DNA from 3 places in the Shinella oryzae genome. Region 2 is predicted to be linked to each of the others. Evidence: predicted binding sites of a transcription regulator. Region 2 holds the regulator's gene; each other region holds the start of a gene.
What was found. The regulator LexA, encoded in region 2, represses DNA repair genes until DNA is damaged. The targets are predictions, from matches to a motif close to TGTTCNNNNTGTGTTCNG.

Region 1 (5,687 bases), 170 kb from region 2:
GCGAGGCGGCGTGAAGGCAAACGCCTGGCCGTCCGTGGTTCTGTAATCAGTCGGCGAAGCGCTTGGCGACCCAGGAATAGCCGTCCTCGGCATAGCGGATCGGCGTGGTGACGGCAGCCTTCAGCGACTGGCGGTCCGGAATGGCTTTCTTCAGGAAACCCAGCGTGCGCGCCGCAAGGCCCTGACGGGCCTCGACCGTTTCTGCCGGCAATGGCAGCGGGGTCTCACCGGTCGTGTCGGCGGGCGCGGGATCGGGCGTCGGCGTGACCTCCGCCGTCATGCGGTCGCTGGCGGTTTCACAGACCGCCACGATAACGGGATAATTCTTGTCCTGATGGCGGTTGATATAGGTTTCCGCCTGCGCATCGCACAGCGCGACCGTCTGCCAGGAGCGGTCGACCGTGTCGATATAGTGGCACTGGGTCGCGCTGTCGTCGCAGCCCATGAGCGTCATGACGATGAGCGCAGCTTTCATGGCCGATTCTCCGGGATCGATGCCGCCGGTTAGAGGCCGGCAATGGCGCGAAAGTAAGGCATTTCTTCCTCAGATATCGAGGTTGTCGGCAAAGACCGCGCGCTCCTGGATGAAGCGGAAACGCGCCTCCGGCTTCGTGCCCATCAGGTCGTCCACGGCGGTGCGGGTGCCCTCGAAATCGACGTCGTCGATGGCAACCTTGAGAAGCGTGCGCTTCTTCGGATCCATCGTCGTTTCCTTGAGCTGCGCCGGCAGCATTTCGCCCAGACCCTTGAAGCGGCCGATCTCGACCTTGCCGCGCCCGTTGAATTCGGTGCGCATCAGCTCCTCGCGGTGCGCATCGTCGCGGGCATAGAGCGTCTTGCCGCCCTGGGTGAGGCGGTAGAGCGGCGGGACGGCGAGATAGAGGTGACCGCCACGGATCAGGTCCGGCATCTCCTGATAGAAGAAGGTGATGAGCAGCGAGGCGATATGCGCGCCGTCGACATCGGCATCGGTCATGACGATGACGCGGTCGTAGCGCAAGTCCTCGTCGCGGTATTTCGAGCGCGTGCCGCAGCCGAGCGCCTGCACCAGATCGGAAATCTGCTGGTTGGCGCCGAGCTTTTCGCGGCCGGCGCTGGCGACGTTGAGGATTTTTCCACGCAGCGGCAGGATGGCCTGGTTGGCGCGGTTTCGCGCCTGCTTGGCCGAGCCGCCGGCCGAATCGCCCTCGACGATGAAGAGCTCCGCGCCCTCGGCGGAATTCTGCGAGCAGTCGGCGAGCTTGCCCGGCAGGCGCAGCTTGCGCACGGCCGTCTTGCGCGAGACTTCCTTTTCCTTGCGGCGGCGCATGCGCTCTTCGGCGCGCTCGATGACCCAGTCGAGCAGCTTGGCGGCTTCGGCGGGGTTGTCGGCGAGGTAGTGGTCGAAGGGGTCGCGCAACGCGTTTTCCACGATGCGCTGCGCCTCGACGGTCGCGAGCTTGTCCTTGGTCTGGCCGACGAATTCCGGCTCGCGGATGAAGACGGAGAGCATGCCGACCGCCGAGATCATCACGTCGTCGGTGGTGATGTCCCTGGCGCGCTTGTTCTGGGTCAGCTCGGCATAGTTCTTCAGGCCCTTGGTGAGCGCGATGCGCAGGCCCGCCTCGTGCGTGCCGCCGTCGGCCGTCGGGATGGTGTTGCAATAGGAGTGGATGAGCGAATCGCCGCCATACCAGGTGACGGCCCATTCCAGCGAGCCGTGGCCGCCCGACTTCTCGCTCTTGCCGGCGAAGATTTCGCGCGTGACGGTGTAGTCCTTGCCGAGTGTGGCCTGCAGATAGTCCTTCAGGCCGCCGGGGAAGTGGAACACTGCCTTTTCGGGCGTCTCGGATCCCTCGGGCAGGAGGGCCGGATCGCAGCTCCAGCGGATTTCGACGCCGCCGAAGAGATAGGCCTTGGAGCGCGCCATGCGGAAGACGCGGCCGGGATCGAAGCGGGCATGCGCGCCGAAAATCTCCGGATCCGGATGGAAGCGGACCTTCGTGCCGCGGCGGTTGTGCACGTCGCCGAGCTCTTCCAGCCCGCCGACGGGTTTGCCGCGCGAAAAGCGCTGGCGATAGAGCTTCTTGTTGCGGGCGACCTCGACCTCGAGATGATCCGACAGCGCGTTGACGACCGACACGCCGACGCCGTGCAGGCCGCCCGATGTCTCATAGGCCTTGCCGTCGAACTTGCCGCCGGCATGCAGCACGGTGAGGATGACTTCGAGCGTCGACTTGCCCGGCATCTGCGGGTGGTTCTCGACCGGAATGCCGCGGCCGTTGTCGGTAACGGTCAGGAAGCCTTCGGCATCGAGATTGACCTCGATGAAGTTGGCGTGTCCCGCGACGGCCTCGTCCATCGAGTTGTCGATGACTTCGGCGAAGAGGTGGTGCAGCGCCTTTTCGTCCGTGCCGCCGATATACATGCCGGGACGCATGCGCACGGGCTCCAGCCCTTCCAGCACGCGGATCGCCGAGGCGTCGTAATCGCCGCCGGCAGCCGGAGGCGCCGGAACCGGCGCGGCGGCGGCGCGCGGCACGGGCTTTTCCTCCCGCGCCACGGGTTCGGGGGCGGGCTGGGATTGCAGGCTGGCGAAAAGGTCGTTGCTGTCGTCTTGCATGGGCCGTTCAGAGTTTGTTCCGTCTGCCGCTTTCAGCCGTCGCTCCCTGCGGAGCGCGGCGTGGCGGAATGAGGTGGGCGGCGAATCACTTGCGACTCTGCCAGATTCTGCGGGTTTTCGCGAACGCCGGCTGCACCGCCGCGCCACGAGGATTGCTTTGCATCCGGACGAATGGCAAGTATCGCCACCCCAAGGGAGTGCGTGTTCATGGCTCAGTCCACAGTTGATTGCCTTCGCCGGTTCGTTCTGGCCGCCGTTTTCACCGGCCTGGCCGCCCATCAGGCGTCGGCACTCACGCTCAAGCCGTGGAAGGACGAGCTGTTCGCCTACGGCACCGTGGTCGAGACGGCCGACGACGGGGCGCTGCGCGTTGTCGATTACGAGGAGATGCGCGACATCAACGGGCGCGACCAGGTGCCGGAGCGGCGCGTGAAATCCACCTATGTCTCGACGGCGGTGAAGAAGGCGACGCAGGCGCTGACGGTAGACACGCCGGCCGGCAAGCTCGACGTCGCCATGACCGGCAAGGGCGAGGGCGCGGCCTTCACCGTGATCTTCATCCACGGCCGCGGCGGCGACCGGCGCCTCGGCAACAACGACTGGACCTTCGGCGGCAACTTCAACCGCCTGAAGAACCTCGCGGCGCAGAACGGCGGCGTCTATTACGCGCCGAGCGTGCCGTCGTTCGACGATGCGGGTGCTGCGCGCATTTCCGGCCTGATCCTGCGGGCCAAGGCGCTTTCGCCCGATGCGCCCGTCATCCTCGCCTGCGCGTCGATGGGCAGTTTCATCTGTGCGCGTGTGGTGCGCGACGCCACGGCGGTGAAAAGCCTGTCCGGCATGGTGCTGATGGGCGGGGCGGCGGATGGCGACTATGCCAGGACGCCGGCCTTCAAGGCCAAGCTGCCGGTCTATTTCACCCATGGCGACAGCGACAAGGTCTATGCGGCCAACGACCAGATCGCGGTGTTCCGCAAGCTGCGCAAGGCCGGCATTCCCACCCGCTTCGTGCTGTTCCAGACCGGCGGCCACGGCACGCCCGTGCGCATGACCGACTGGCGCGAGACGCTGAATTTCCTGCTGGCGCGCTGAAGCGGGATAGGGGGCGAAGGCTCGCCATGCCTTTCCTTGGCCGCGCCGATTTGCTACGCCCCATGCGACCCGAGAATTCAAGGACAGGGAGGCCTCATGACACCGGATGTAACACCGCTCGTCGCCGGGAACTGGAAGATGAACGGCACGCGCGCATCGCTCGACCAGATCAAGGCGATGGCCGAAGGCGTGAAGGGGCCGCTTTCCGAAAAGGTGGAGACGCTGATCTGCCCGCCGGCGACCCTTCTTTACGTGGCGACGGCGCTTTGCGACGACAGCCCGCTCCTGATCGGCGCGCAGGACTGCCATGACAAGGCCTCCGGCGCGCATACCGGCGACATTTCCGCCGAGATGATCGCCGACTGCTTCGGCACCCATGTGATCGTCGGCCATTCCGAGCGCCGCACCGACCACAAGGAAAGCGATGCGCTGGTGCGCACCAAGGCGGAAATCGCCCATGAAAACGACCTCGTCGCCATCGTCTGCATCGGCGAGACGGGCGAGGAGCGCAAGGCGGGCAAGACGCTGGACGTGCTGAAAAGCCAGCTGGCAGCCTCGGTGCCGGATGGCGCGACGGCGCAGAACACCGTCATCGCCTACGAGCCGGTCTGGGCGATCGGCACGGGGCTGACACCGACGGCCAAGGACGTGGAAGAGGCGCATGCCTTCATGCGTGCGGAACTTTCGGCGCGCTTTGGAGGTGAGGGCGCCAAGATGCGCATTCTCTACGGCGGTTCCGTCAAGCCGGGCAATGCGAAGGAATTGATGGGCGTCGCCAATGTCGACGGCGCGCTGATCGGCGGAGCGAGCTTGAAATCGGACGATTTCCTCGCCATCTACCGCGCCTATGAAGCGCTGACGGCGTAAGCCCTTTTGCAGCCTCTTCCGTCTGCCTGCAAAAGGGCAGGCGGATTGATCGCTGGGGCTTGGAATGGCGCACGGCTTGGTATATTGAGCCGCAAACCTGAAATTTGGCCGCTTGGCCGGGATAGCTAAACATGCAGACCATCTTGCTCGTCATTTATCTCATGGTCGTCGTCGCGCTGATCGGCGTCGTGCTGATCCAGCGCTCGGAAGGCGGCGGCCTCGGCATTGGCGGCGGCTCCGGCTTCATGTCGGCGCGCGGCACGGCCAATGCCCTGACGCGCACCACGGCGATCCTTGCCACGCTGTTCTTCGTGCTGGCGCTCGGCATGGGCATCTATGCCCGCTACGAGACGCGCCCGACCGACATTCTCGACCGTATTCCCGGCACGACCGGCACCGGCGGCGTTCTCGACGCGCTCGGCGGCGGCCAGAGCCAGCAGAACGGCGGTACCCAGCAGAACCAGGGCACTCAAAACCAGGGCACGCAGGGCCAGGGGACCGAGGGCCAGGACACCGGCAACACCACCAACCAGACGCCCGCGGCGACCGGCACCGACGCCGTTCCGACCGAGGGCGGCAACGCCGATACCGGTGCGGGCCAGACGCCCGCCACGACGGGTGGCGCAGCGGAGACCGGCGGCAACACCGGCGTCCCGAGCGGCCAGTAAGCCGAAGCAAACAAAAACAAACCGGCCGGTTGGCAAAACCAACCGGCCTTCTTCTGTGTAAAACGCCGATTGCGACTTCCGAAATCACGCCCAAGGTGATTTTTCGGTGGCGGAATCGATTTTGAAAAGGTATCCGGTGACTCCCATGGCGCGATATGTATTCATCACAGGCGGCGTGGTTTCTTCCCTTGGAAAAGGCATCGCCGCAGCAGCACTGGGAGCCCTCCTTCAGGCCCGCGGTTACCGCGTTCGCCTTCGCAAGCTGGACCCTTATCTCAACGTCGATCCGGGCACCATGAGCCCGACGCAGCACGGCGAGGTCTTCGTCACCGACGATGGCGCGGAGACCGACCTCGACCTTGGCCACTACGAGCGCTTCACCGGCCGCTCGGCCACCAAGACCGACAACATCACCACCGGTCGCATTTACAAGAACATCATCGACAAGGAACGCCGCG
Region 2 (5,687 bases):
CTGGGACATCCGCGCCGTGGTACAGTCAGGCTTTGGTCTGGCTCCGGCCGCGCCGCGCCGTCCGAGAAAGCCTGTCGGAGGCGCTGGTCGAGGAGCGCGGCCACGGGCACTTCTTCCTGTTCGTTCCGGTCTTCCTTGGAATAGGCGCGGCTCTCTGGTTTGCCGCCGAGGCCGATCCACCGATTTATGCCATGGTGCTAGGGGCCATCGCCACCGCGGTGCCCGCCTGGCGGCTTCGACATCGCGAGGATTTGGGCGCGATCCTGGCGGGTGGCGCGTTCCTCGTTCCGATCGGCATGCTTCTCGCAGCGCTCGAAAGTGCACGGCTCGATACCGTCATTCTCGACACGCCCGTGACGACCGTGATCGAAGGGCGGGTGCTGGCGCGCGAAAGCGGTGCGGGCAACGCGATCCGGTATCGCATCGCGCTGGAGAAGACGCGCGAGCCGGCTCTGAAACGCGCGCCGCAGGTTGTTACGCTTCTGGCGCGAAGCCGTCACGACCCCATCGCCATCGGCCACGGCATATCGGGCCGGGCGCGTCTTGGGCCACCCTCGGGCCCGGCCCTGGCCGGCCTCAACGACTTCGCCTTCGACGCATATTTCGCCGGCACGGGCGCGGTCGGTTATTTCTACAGTGCGCCGGTCGCAATCGAGACCGCTCCGACCGGGTGGAGCTACCGCATATCGCAGCGGATCGCGATATGGCGAAACAACCTGACCGAGCATATCCGAGGACGCATCGGGGGCGATGCCGGCGCGATCGCCGCGGCTCTGGTGACGGCGGAACAGCGGGCGATCAGCGAGGAGACGGTGGAGGCGCTCCGCCAGGCCGGGCTCGCCCATGTCCTGGCCATTTCCGGTCTCAACATGGTGCTCGCGGCCGGCACGTTCCTTGTCGGCGCGCGCATGCTGATGGCGCTCATACCGGGCTTTGCCGAACGATTTCCCACGCGCAAGATCGCGGCGGGCGGTGCACTCCTCATGGTCACGCTTTACATTCTCGTGTCGGGCGGCGCGATCTCGGCCGTCCGGTCATGGATCATGATCTGCGTGATGCTGATCGCCGTGCTCTTCGGCCGCTCCGCCATCAGTATGCGCAATGTGGCGCTGTCGGCCATCATCATCCTCGCCGTCACGCCTTCCGCCATCACCAATCCCGGCTTCCAGATGTCCTACGCCGCAACGCTCGGCCTCGTCGCCGGTTATGCGGCGTGGCGCGAGCGGCCCGTGCGCAAGGAGGGCAAAGGCGGCGCGTTGCGCTTGACCGGCGGCGTGGCCGGGCGCTTCTTCGGCGGACTTCTGCTGTCGTCGGCGATCGGAAGCCTGTCGACGCTGATCTACTCCATCGGCCACTTTCACCGCGTGCCGGCCTACGGGCTTGCCGGCAACCTGCTGGCCATGCCGGCGATCAGCGCGATCGTCATGCCCTTTGGCCTCATCGCCGTCCTGCTCATGCCCTTCGGGCTGGATGCCGTTCCCTTTGCCATCATGGGCAAGGGCATCGAATGGATGATCGCGCTGGCGTCGTGGGTTTCGAGCTGGAAGGGCGGGGATATCGTCACCGGTAAAATTCCCATGTCCGCCTTCCTGCTGATCGGTGTCGGCGGGGGGCTGCTCTGTATCCTGCGCACGCGGCTGCGGCATGCCGGGACGGTCTTCATTGTCGCCGGTGCGCTGGTGGCCCTTTGGCCGTCCACGCGCGGGAAACCGGAACTGCTCATCTCCGAAGACGGGCGTCTGGTTGCGATCCTGCGCGGCGATGCGGTTGCCACGAACCGCGCCAAGCCGCCGGGTTTCATCTACGACCAATGGCGTCGCGCGATGCGGCTCGGCGACCTGACCAAGCCGGAACTGCGAAAGACCGCCGACCTGCTGCTGGCGGAGACGGCGACGGAGAAAGCCGCTGCCGGGACCGACAGGAAACGACCGCGCCGCAAGGCGGACAGGACGAAGGCGAAGGACGCGATGACGGAGGCTATCGCGGCAGCGCGACAGGCGCATACCTTCGTCTGCGAGGCGAAGGCCTTCTGCGCTGCCGTTTCGCCGAGCAGCTGGACGATCGTCACCCTTGAGGATACGGCCTTTCTGGGCACGGCCTGCGACACGGCTGATCTCGTCGTCGTACCCTTCGCCCTGCGGCTCGACAGCTGCCGCTCGGGTGCGAGGCTTGTGACCGCACGTCATCTGCGCCGAACGGGCGCTTTGGAAATCACGCCGCCGATCGACGATCCCACCGCAAGCCTCGCCGGCGCGACCGACATGCCGGCCGTGGAAACCTTGGCGCGCGCCTGGTCAAGGCATCGCACCTATGACTGGCGCAGCGACACTTTCGAAACGGCAGCCGCAACGCCGCCGGCAGAGACTGAGACCAAGGAGGTCGATCGCTCGCCTCTTCAATTGCCATGAAGTCAGCCGAGCGGCCAAGCTTCCCGATTTGCAGCGATCGTAGAAAAAGCCACCTGACCGCACGCTATCGCTAACGGCAGAGCACCGGGCGAAGCGAGGGGAGACCTTAGCCGCCAAGCTCCATCATACCCGAGCTGCGGTCCTGAACTGACAAGACGCTCACCACGCGCTATAATGCTTGTCCAATGCGTCTCAATGATACCGGCGGATAAGCCCCACGAGCTTGCCCTGGATCTTGACCCGGTCGGGCCCGAAGATCCGGGTCTCGTAGGCCGGGTTCGCGGCTTCAAGCGCGATGGACGCGCCCTTGCGGCGGAAGCGCTTCAGCGTCGCCTCTTCGTCGTCGACGAGAGCAACGATGATTTCACCGGGATTGGCGGTGCTGGCGTTGCGGATGATGACCGTGTCGCCATCGAGAATGCCGGCCTCGATCATCGAATCGCCCTTCACCTCGAGCGCATAGTGATCGCCGTTGCCGATCATTTCGGCCGGGACGGTGATCTCGTGCGTGTTGTTCTGGATGGCGGAGATCGGAACGCCGGCGGCGATACGGCCCATGACCGGAACGGAAACAGACGACGACATGGTCGGCTGTGGCGCCACGGGCTTGGATGGCGTCACGGCGGGGGGCTGCTTGCCGAGGCTGCCTTCGATGACCGACGGCGAAAATCCGCGGCGCGGCTGGAGGCTTGGCGAATAGGCCTCCGGAAGCTTGATCACCTCGAGCGCGCGGGCCCGATTCGGCAGGCGGCGGATGAAGCCTCGTTCTTCAAGCGCCGTGATGAGGCGGTGGATGCCCGACTTCGAGGCGAGATCCAAGGCATCCTTCATCTCGTCGAAGGACGGAGGAATGCCGGATTCCTTCATACGCTCGTGAATGAACAGGAGCAGTTCCTGTTGTTTGCGCGTCAGCATGGCCTCTCCAACGAGAATCGTGAAACAAATCCAGAACAGACACTATCCGTTCCACATGTGTTCCGCAAGGGCCTGCGCGCACAATAATACCATTCAGGCCGCCGGTTCCCTGAGAACGAGGACGTCGCAGAGCGCGCCGGGCTCCTCTGCCGGTGCATGCGGCGGGCGGATCAGCAACCCTTCGGATTCGGCGAAGATCTTCATCATCGACGAATCCTGCTTGTCGAAAGGCGTGACGAGGAGACCGCCGTCCGGGCCGCGCACGAGTCGCGCACGAATGTAATCCTGCCGGCGGTCGTTCTGCTTGAGCGGCACGGCGGCGGCGGCCGGGCGCACCCGGTTCATCGCGGGCAGGCGCGCGAGTTTGCGGACCAGCGGTTCCAGATAGAGATAGGAGCAGACAAGGCTGGAGACGGGATTGCCGGGCAGGCCGATCACCTGGATATCGCCGAGGCGGCCGACCATCAGCGGCTTGCCAGGACGCATGGCGATGCGCCAGAAATCGAGTGCCATGCCGGCCTCGCCGAGCACGGGCTGAACGAGATCGAAATCGCCGACGGATGCGCCGCCGAGCGTCACCAACACGTCGATGTCCATTTCCAGCGCCCGGCGCACGGCATCCAATATGGTCTGCTTGTCGTCTCTCACGATGCCCAGATCGATCACCTCTGCGCCGGCTTCGCGCGCGATGGCCGCGACGCCGAAGCTGTTGGAGGCGATGATCTGGCTTGCACCGGGCGTCTCTCCCGGCGGCACGAGTTCGTCGCCCGTCGCAAGGATCGCGACCCGCGGGCGCGAATAGACGGGCAGGTCCGGGTGGTTCATGGCCGCCGCAACGGTCAGCCGGCCGGCATCCAGCACCTGGCCGGCCTTCAGCACAACCTCGCCGTCGGTGAAATCCTGCCCCCGCGGGCGGATATGGCGGCCCTTGGGCGTGAGGAACGTCGTGCGGATGCGGCCGTCTTCCAGAAGCTCGGTGTCTTCCTGAAGGATGACCGTATCGGCGAAGGCCGGCAGCGGCGCACCGGTGAAGATACGAACCGCTTCCCCCGGGCCCGCCGTGCCGTCGAAAGCGTGGCCGGCGGAGGACAGGCCGGCGACCCTGAGCACCGATCCGACCTCCGCGATGTCGGCGTGGCGGACGGCATAACCGTCCATCGCCGAATTGTCGAAAGGCGGCTGAGTGAGGCGGGCGGCGACATCGTCGGCCAGCACGCGTCCAGCGGCGTCGTGGAGCGGGACGCTTTCCGTCCGCCTCACCGGCTTGGCCGCGGACAGCAGGCGGTTGAGGGCGTCGGCAACGAGAAGAAGGGACATCAGCCGTCCCTGCGCTTGTAGTCGCCGGAACGGCCGCCGGATTTTTCGACGAGGCGAATGCCGCCGATTTCCATCTCGCGGTCGACCGCCTTTGCCATGTCGTAGATGGTCAGGCACGCGACGCTGACGGCGGTCAGCGCCTCCATCTCCACGCCGGTGCGGCCGGTGAGCTTGGCCATGGCCTCGATGCGCAGCCCGGGCAGGGCGTGGTCCTCGCGGATTTCCACGGAAACCTTGCTGAGCATCAGCGGGTGGCAGAGCGGAATGAGGCTGGACGTCTGCTTGGCGGCCATGATGCCTGCGAGGCGCGCCGTGCCGATGACGTCGCCCTTCTTCGCATCGCCCTTGAGAATGAGGTCGAGCGTGGCGGGCAGCATGCGTACGAAACCTTCCGCCACGGCTATCCGCACCGTTTCCGCCTTGTCGCCGACATCGACCATATGGGCTTCGCCGGCGGCATCGATATGGGTGAGCGTGCGGGCGTCGTCGCCCATCATTCCGCCGCCAGCATGTCGGCGGAGCCGGTCAGCAGGTCGCGCGTCGCCGCCGTCACGTCATCCTTGCGCATCAGGCTTTCGCCGACGAGGAAGGTGGAGATGCCGACCTTGGCGAGGCGCTGGCAATCGGCATGGGTAAACACGCCGCTCTCGCCCACGAGCAGCCGGTCCTCCGGCACCATGCCGGCGAGCTTTTCAGAAACGGCGAGATCGACCGCGAAGGTGCGCAGGTTGCGGTTGTTGATGCCGACAAGCTTGGATTTCAGCTTGAGCGCGCGCTCCATTTCCGCTTCGTCATGCACCTCGATCAGGACATCCATGCCGAGCGAAAAGGCGGAGTCTTCCAGCATCTTCGCCGTGTCGTCGTCGAGAGAGGCCATGATGAGCAGGATGCAGTCGGCACCCCAGGCGCGCGCTTCCAGCATCTGGTAGCTGTCGAACATGAAGTCCTTGCGCAGTGCCGGCAGTGCGCAGGCGTTGCGTGCGGCCGTCAAAAATTCCGGCGCGCCCTGAAAACTCGGCGCGTCGGTCAGCACGGAAAGGCAGGCCG
Region 3 (5,687 bases), on a different replicon from region 2:
ACAGCTCGCCGACCGTCGCGGCGCTCGCGCATGCGCTCGGCGTCAGTGAAGGGCACTTCCACCGAACGTTCCGTGCACACACTGGAATGACCCCGCGAGCATACATGCTCGAGAGGAGGGCTCAACTCGTCCGGGAAGGACTAAAACCGGGCAGGACCATTACATCGACGTTCTATGACGCAGGATACGGTTCCAGTGGACGATTCTACGCGGTATGCAGCCGCGCGCTCGGAATGGCTCCGGCAGACTACAGGGCGGGCGGGCGCAGGGAAACGCTGCACTTTGCAGTCGGCCAGACATCGCTTGGTGCGATCCTGGTTGCATCGAGCGCCAAGGGCGTTGCGGCAATTCTCCTTGGGGATGATCCTGCCGCCCTCTTGACAGATCTTCAGGATCGATTTCCAAACGCGAACTTTGTCGGAGGGGACGAACGATACGAGGACACCGTCGCCAAGGTTGTTGGAATGGTTGAGCGCCCAGAGGTCGGCTTCGACTTGCCGCTCGACCTGCGTGGGACTACCTTCCAGCGTCGCGTCTGGCTTGCGTTGCGAGATATTTCTCCGGGCGAGATCATCAGCTATGAAGATCTTGCAGCTAGGGTTGGATATCCGAAGGCCGGTAAGGCTGTGGCTAGCGCCTGCGCGAGCAATCCACTCGCCATCGCTATTCCCTGCCACCGTGTTGTGAGAAAAGATGGAGCGTCATTCCGCTATACCTGGGGAATCGAGCGGAAGGCTGAGCTGCTGCGAAGAGAGGGACGACATTAAATTGAAATCATGTTCTCGCACAACTGCGCCGCGGTGGTTGACCCGATTGTGGAGTGCTGCTGCCGAGCGAAACGGCTAATCGGTTACACCAGACCGTCTTGCTCCACCGGCTCGCCAGATTTCGATACGATTGAAGATCCGTAGGGCTCACGTGACAGGATGATGAGCGCATCGTTTGGTAGTGGGCGGGCGAGTTGCTTTGCTTCCTCCCAAGGTGCTCGCATCCAGACGTCGGTTTCCTCTTTCGTCAGCAGCAGAACAGGCATGGCCTTTTCGTGGATTGGCTTCACAAGATCGTTCGGATCCGTGGTCAGGAAGCCATAGAGATCGTCCGTGGTCATTCCATCCTTCACCTTGCGGACGCTTTTCCATTGCGGCACGTGGATACCGGCGAAGAACATCAGCGATTTTGCCTCGTCGCGCGCAAACCATGCATTGGGCACATTGCCACCGTCCTGTTTGCTCGCGGGATCCGGCTCGGCGAAGCTTGTGACCGGGACAAGACACCTGTGCTCGACGCCGAACCACCGCGTCCAGTGAGGCAGGTTGAGCTTTCGCACATTGGTCACACCACGGTCCGGCTCCGTGCGAATGAGTTCGTTGATATCGACGGCTTTGCCCTTGGCCTTCAGTCTATCCGCTCGAGCTTCGGCGGCCTTCTTCTGGACGAAGATCGGCGAGGGCAGGCCCCATCGCGCATGCACAAGCTGCTTCTTGCCATCGGCAGTGTTGCGGACGATCGGCCCCATCTGGTCGGGGTTCATCTGGTAGGCCGGCATTAGGTTGATCAGGCTCTCAGCATCCTGGGCCCATTTCGAGACCCAGTCCTTGTCTTCCATGCGATAAAGGTTGCACATGGCAGCAATTCCTCCGCTTCCACCGAAGGCAGTTCGTCACCGCATCCTGCCTGCTTCACTAATCGAGCTTGTAAACGTCGGCATTGTCTTGCCGTTCCCGCAAGCCCTTGTAGGAAGCATGCCGCAATTTGCGGTCTCCGGTCCAGGCGCGGAGCTCGATCTCGGCGATCAAGGTCGGCGCGACCCAGACGATGTCTGCCTTTCCGGCATAGGGAACTGGCGGCTGCTTTCGCTTCCAGCGCAACTTGTCCAACATCTTGCGCAACCTGGTCATCTCGGCTTCTTTGAAGCCTGTGCCGACGTTCCCGACATGGACGAACTGGTCGCCACGATAGGCGGCAAGCACCAGCGATGCGAAGCCGCCCGGCGATGCGGTGGATGGCTCATAGCCGATAACCATGAACGCTTCGCTTTGCACGCATTTCACCTTGACCCAGTCGCCGGTGCGGCCCGAACGATAGGGCTGATCGAGGTGCTTGCCGACGATGCCTTCGAGGCCAAGGCCGCACACATGTTCGAGGAGGACGTTTGCGTCGGCATCGATGGTTTCCGACAGGCGGATGGCGCCATCTTTGCCGTTCAGCGTGTCCTCAAGAAGATGGCGGCGCGATCGGTACTCGACGCTGCGTAAATCGTGACCATCGAGGTAGATAAGATCGAAGGCGTAGAGGATGGCATCAGACGCACGACGGCCAGCGGCTTTGCCGGAAGCGCCCAACGATTTCTGCAGCAGCCCGAAGTCCGGCCGCCCTTCCTCATCAAGCACCACCGCCTCGCCATCGATGATCATTGTCGCGGGCCCAAGCCCCCGGGCAGCCTCTGCGATATCAGGAAACCGATGTGTCCAGTCGTGGCCGCCGCGGGTGAGGATGCGGACGCCTGTCGGCTCAATATGAACGGTCAGCCGGTAGCCATCCCACTTCAGCTCCCAGCTCCACTGATCACCGTTGGGCGGATGCGCCTTCAGCTCAGCGAGCGCCGGCTCGACGCGGTCAGGCATCGGATCGAACAGAAGCTGTGGCTGTGCCGGATTGCGCTTCCGCCGCGGCTTTGAGCGGATCGGGGCTTCGGTATCACGAAGGAGCGGTTTTGATCTCGGGGGCTTCGTCATTGGGAGAGTTCAGCACAAAACTCTTAAAAACATTGCCACGCCGTGCATTCATCCCCGCTATTCACCGAGCGCGTGCACCATCATCCGAAGGCCTGCAAAATTCTTTTTCCCGTACACCCTTGATTCCTCTTCGAATCTTCAGGATCGCTAATGCTGGGATAATATTCCTCGCTTGACTCTTGACTGCCGTAAGAACAAACAATGAACAGATAGCCGCGCGACATGACGTCGAAACCGCCAACACGACCTTGAAGGGAGCCGTGAACGATGACCGCTGCCCGCCAGAGGGTGATCTGCGGCTTGCGAGATCGCATCGCCGCAATGGAGGGCGTGTCGGACAGACGCGCCGGCTGTCTGCCCTTCGGTGTCCCCGAGATCGATGCGGCCCTGCCTGGCGGGGGTCTAGCCTATGGGGCGCTGCATGAGTTCGCGGGTGGGGGTTCGGGTACGGTCGATGGCGCGGCGGCCGCGCTTTTCGTTGCCGGAATAGCCGCCCGGACAAAGGGGCAGGTGGCGTGGTGCCTGACGAGACCCGACCTTTTCATGCCTGCTCTGACCCAGGTTGGCCTTCATCCGGACCGTGTCGTGTTCGTCGAGGGGGACAAAGAGGAGGACGTCCTGTCGAGCATGGAGGAGTGCCTCTCATTTGGAGGCCTCGGCGTGGTCGTCGGCGAACTGGTGCGGCTGCCGATGACGGCGTCGCGACGTCTCCAGCTTGTCGCCGAAAAGACCGGAACCATGGCCATCGCCGTTCGGCGCTGGAGACGACAAACGGAGGCGAATGATTTTGGACAGCCGACGGCTTCGACCACAAGATGGCGTGTCAGCGTCATGCCGTCCGAGGAGCTGCCGGTACCGGGGGTAGGCAGACCTCAATGGTTTCTCGAATTGATGCGCGTGAAAGCGGGTGAGTGTGCTGAGTTTCTCGTGAGAGCGTGTGATGACCAGGGTCGTATCCATCTATCTTCCGGATCTGCCGACGGATCGCATTCGTCGGGCCGATCCCTCCATTCCGCCTGAGCAGGCCATTGCCGTGATTGCCAGGTCAGGGTCGAAGCGATGGGTCTCTGCCGCCGACGCGGCGGCCCGGAAGGCGGGGGTGAGGCCAGGAATGCCGGCTGCGAAAGCCCAAGCGATCTTCCGCGACTTGATGATGGTTGAGGCTGACGCTTCGGCCGACGCCGCAGCGCTGCAACGGATCACCCTTTGGGCATTGACCGTCTATTCGCCGATCGTCGCCGTCGACGGGATCGATGGCATCGTCATGGATACCGAGGGCGCCGACCATCTGCAGGGCGGCGAGCTGCCGATGGTGACAAAAATAGCCAACCAGTGCCGGGCAAAGAAGCTCAGTGCCCGCGTCGCCGTTGCCGACACCTGGGGCGCGGCCCATGCCTGCGCGCGGGCGATCAACAGGGAGACCGTTATCGTCCCAAAGGGCGGCACGGTGCGCGCCGTCGAGAAGCTTCCGCTTTCGCTGCTGCGGCTTCCGGAGAAGATCGTCGCTGATCTGAGGACGCTGGGCTTCCAGACGATCGGTGAACTGGCGAATACGGCCCGCGCACCGCTGGCGCTGCGCTTCGGCCCCGAGATCGGTCGCCGCCTCGACCAGATGTTTGGCCGCATGTCCGAACCGATCGAGCCCGTGCGGGCGCCAGAATGGATCGAAGTCTCGCGGTCGTTCGCCGAGCCTATCGGTGCGGCTGAGACGATCAACAAATATGTTGGAAGGCTGGTCACTCAGCTTGTCGGAGAACTCCAGCGACGCGGCCTCGGCGTGCGCCGCACGGACCTGATCGTCGACAAGGTCGACGGTACCAGGCAGGCCATTCGCGCAGGCACCGCCAAGCCCGCCCGCGATGTCGCATGGTTGACCAAGCTGTTTCGGGACAGAACGGAAAAGATCGAGCCGGGCTTTGGCATCGAGAAGCTGACGCTCGCCGCCGTCATGTCCGAGACACTGGACGAGGAACAGCGTTCGTCCCCATTGGTTGCGGATGAGACGACGGACATCACGCCCCTTATCGATGTCCTTGGAAACCGGGGCCAGCGGGTCTACCGCCTGGCGCCCGTCGCATCGGATGTGCCTGAGCGCAGCGTGCGACGTGTCGCCGCCACCTCCGAGCCGGTCGGCGCGATCTGGACGCATCACTGGCAACGGCCTGTGCGGCTGCTCCACCGGCCCGATGCTATCTCGGCGATCGCTTTGATGCCCGATTACCCGCCACGTAGCATCACATGGCGCGGCCGTCGGCACAATGTGGTGCGGGCCGATGGACCGGAACGCATATTCGGGGAGTGGTGGATGCGCGACAGCGAGTTCGACGCTGTCCGAGATTATTACGTCATTGAGAACCAGGCGGGCGAGCGCTTCTGGATTTTTCGTTCGGGTGACGGCGTCGATCCCGAGACAGGCGACCGGCAATGGTACATGCACGGGATCTTCGCATGAGCTACGCCGAGCTGCAGGTCACGACGCACTTCTCCTTTCTGCGTGGCGCATCTTCAGCGCAGGAGCTGTTCGAGACCGCCAAGATCCTGGGGATCGAGGCGCTCGGCGTCGTCGATCGGAATTCGCTGGCAGGCATCGTCCGGGCGCTGGAAGCATCCCGCGCCACCGGTCTGCGCCTGGTTGTTGGCTGTCGTCTCGATCTGGCGGATGGCATGTCGTTGCTTGTCTATCCGATGGATCGCCCTGCCTATTCGCGCCTGACGCGCCTCATTACGCTCGGCAAATCGCGCGGCGGCAAGAATAACTGTATCCTGCATTGGGACGATATCGTCGCTTACTCCGAGGGCATGATCGGCATTCTGGTGCCGGATCTGCCGGATGCCACCTGTGCCGCGCAGCTCCGAAAAATGGCTGAGCTGTTTGGCGATCGCGCTTACGTGTCGCTCTGTCTGCGCCGGCGACCGAACGACCAGTTGCGCCTGCATGAGATGTCCAATATG

Region 1: the regulator LexA is predicted to act here: its motif matches at 2,607-2,624, upstream of parE (DNA topoisomerase IV subunit B).
Region 3: the regulator LexA is predicted to act here: its motif matches at 2,926-2,943, upstream of K6301_RS24400 (ImuA family protein).

The regions. Positions count from the first base shown of each region.
Region 1 is NZ_CP081987.1:1,479,370-1,485,056, reverse strand. It holds gene K6301_RS07410 (DUF2336 domain-containing protein) at 1-14, shown strand, start outside; gene K6301_RS07405 (hypothetical protein) at 47-475, opposite strand; gene parE (DNA topoisomerase IV subunit B) at 545-2,602, opposite strand; gene K6301_RS07395 (alpha/beta hydrolase) at 2,810-3,694, shown strand; gene tpiA (triose-phosphate isomerase) at 3,791-4,561, shown strand; gene secG (preprotein translocase subunit SecG) at 4,693-5,229, shown strand; gene pyrG (CTP synthase) at 5,375-5,687, shown strand, end outside.
Region 2 is NZ_CP081987.1:1,307,353-1,313,039, forward strand. It holds gene K6301_RS06550 (ComEC/Rec2 family competence protein) at 1-2,408, shown strand, start outside; gene lexA (transcriptional repressor LexA) at 2,601-3,323, opposite strand; gene K6301_RS06560 (molybdopterin molybdotransferase MoeA) at 3,417-4,640, opposite strand; gene moaC (cyclic pyranopterin monophosphate synthase MoaC) at 4,640-5,134, opposite strand; gene trpC (indole-3-glycerol phosphate synthase TrpC) at 5,134-5,687, opposite strand, start outside.
Region 3 is NZ_CP081988.1:1,766,636-1,772,322, forward strand. It holds gene ada (bifunctional DNA-binding transcriptional regulator/O6-methylguanine-DNA methyltransferase Ada) at 1-767, shown strand, start outside; gene K6301_RS24390 (SOS response-associated peptidase family protein) at 851-1,624, opposite strand; gene ligD (non-homologous end-joining DNA ligase) at 1,683-2,735, opposite strand; gene K6301_RS24400 (ImuA family protein) at 3,003-3,755, shown strand; gene K6301_RS24405 (Y-family DNA polymerase) at 3,676-5,187, shown strand; gene K6301_RS24410 (error-prone DNA polymerase) at 5,184-5,687, shown strand, end outside.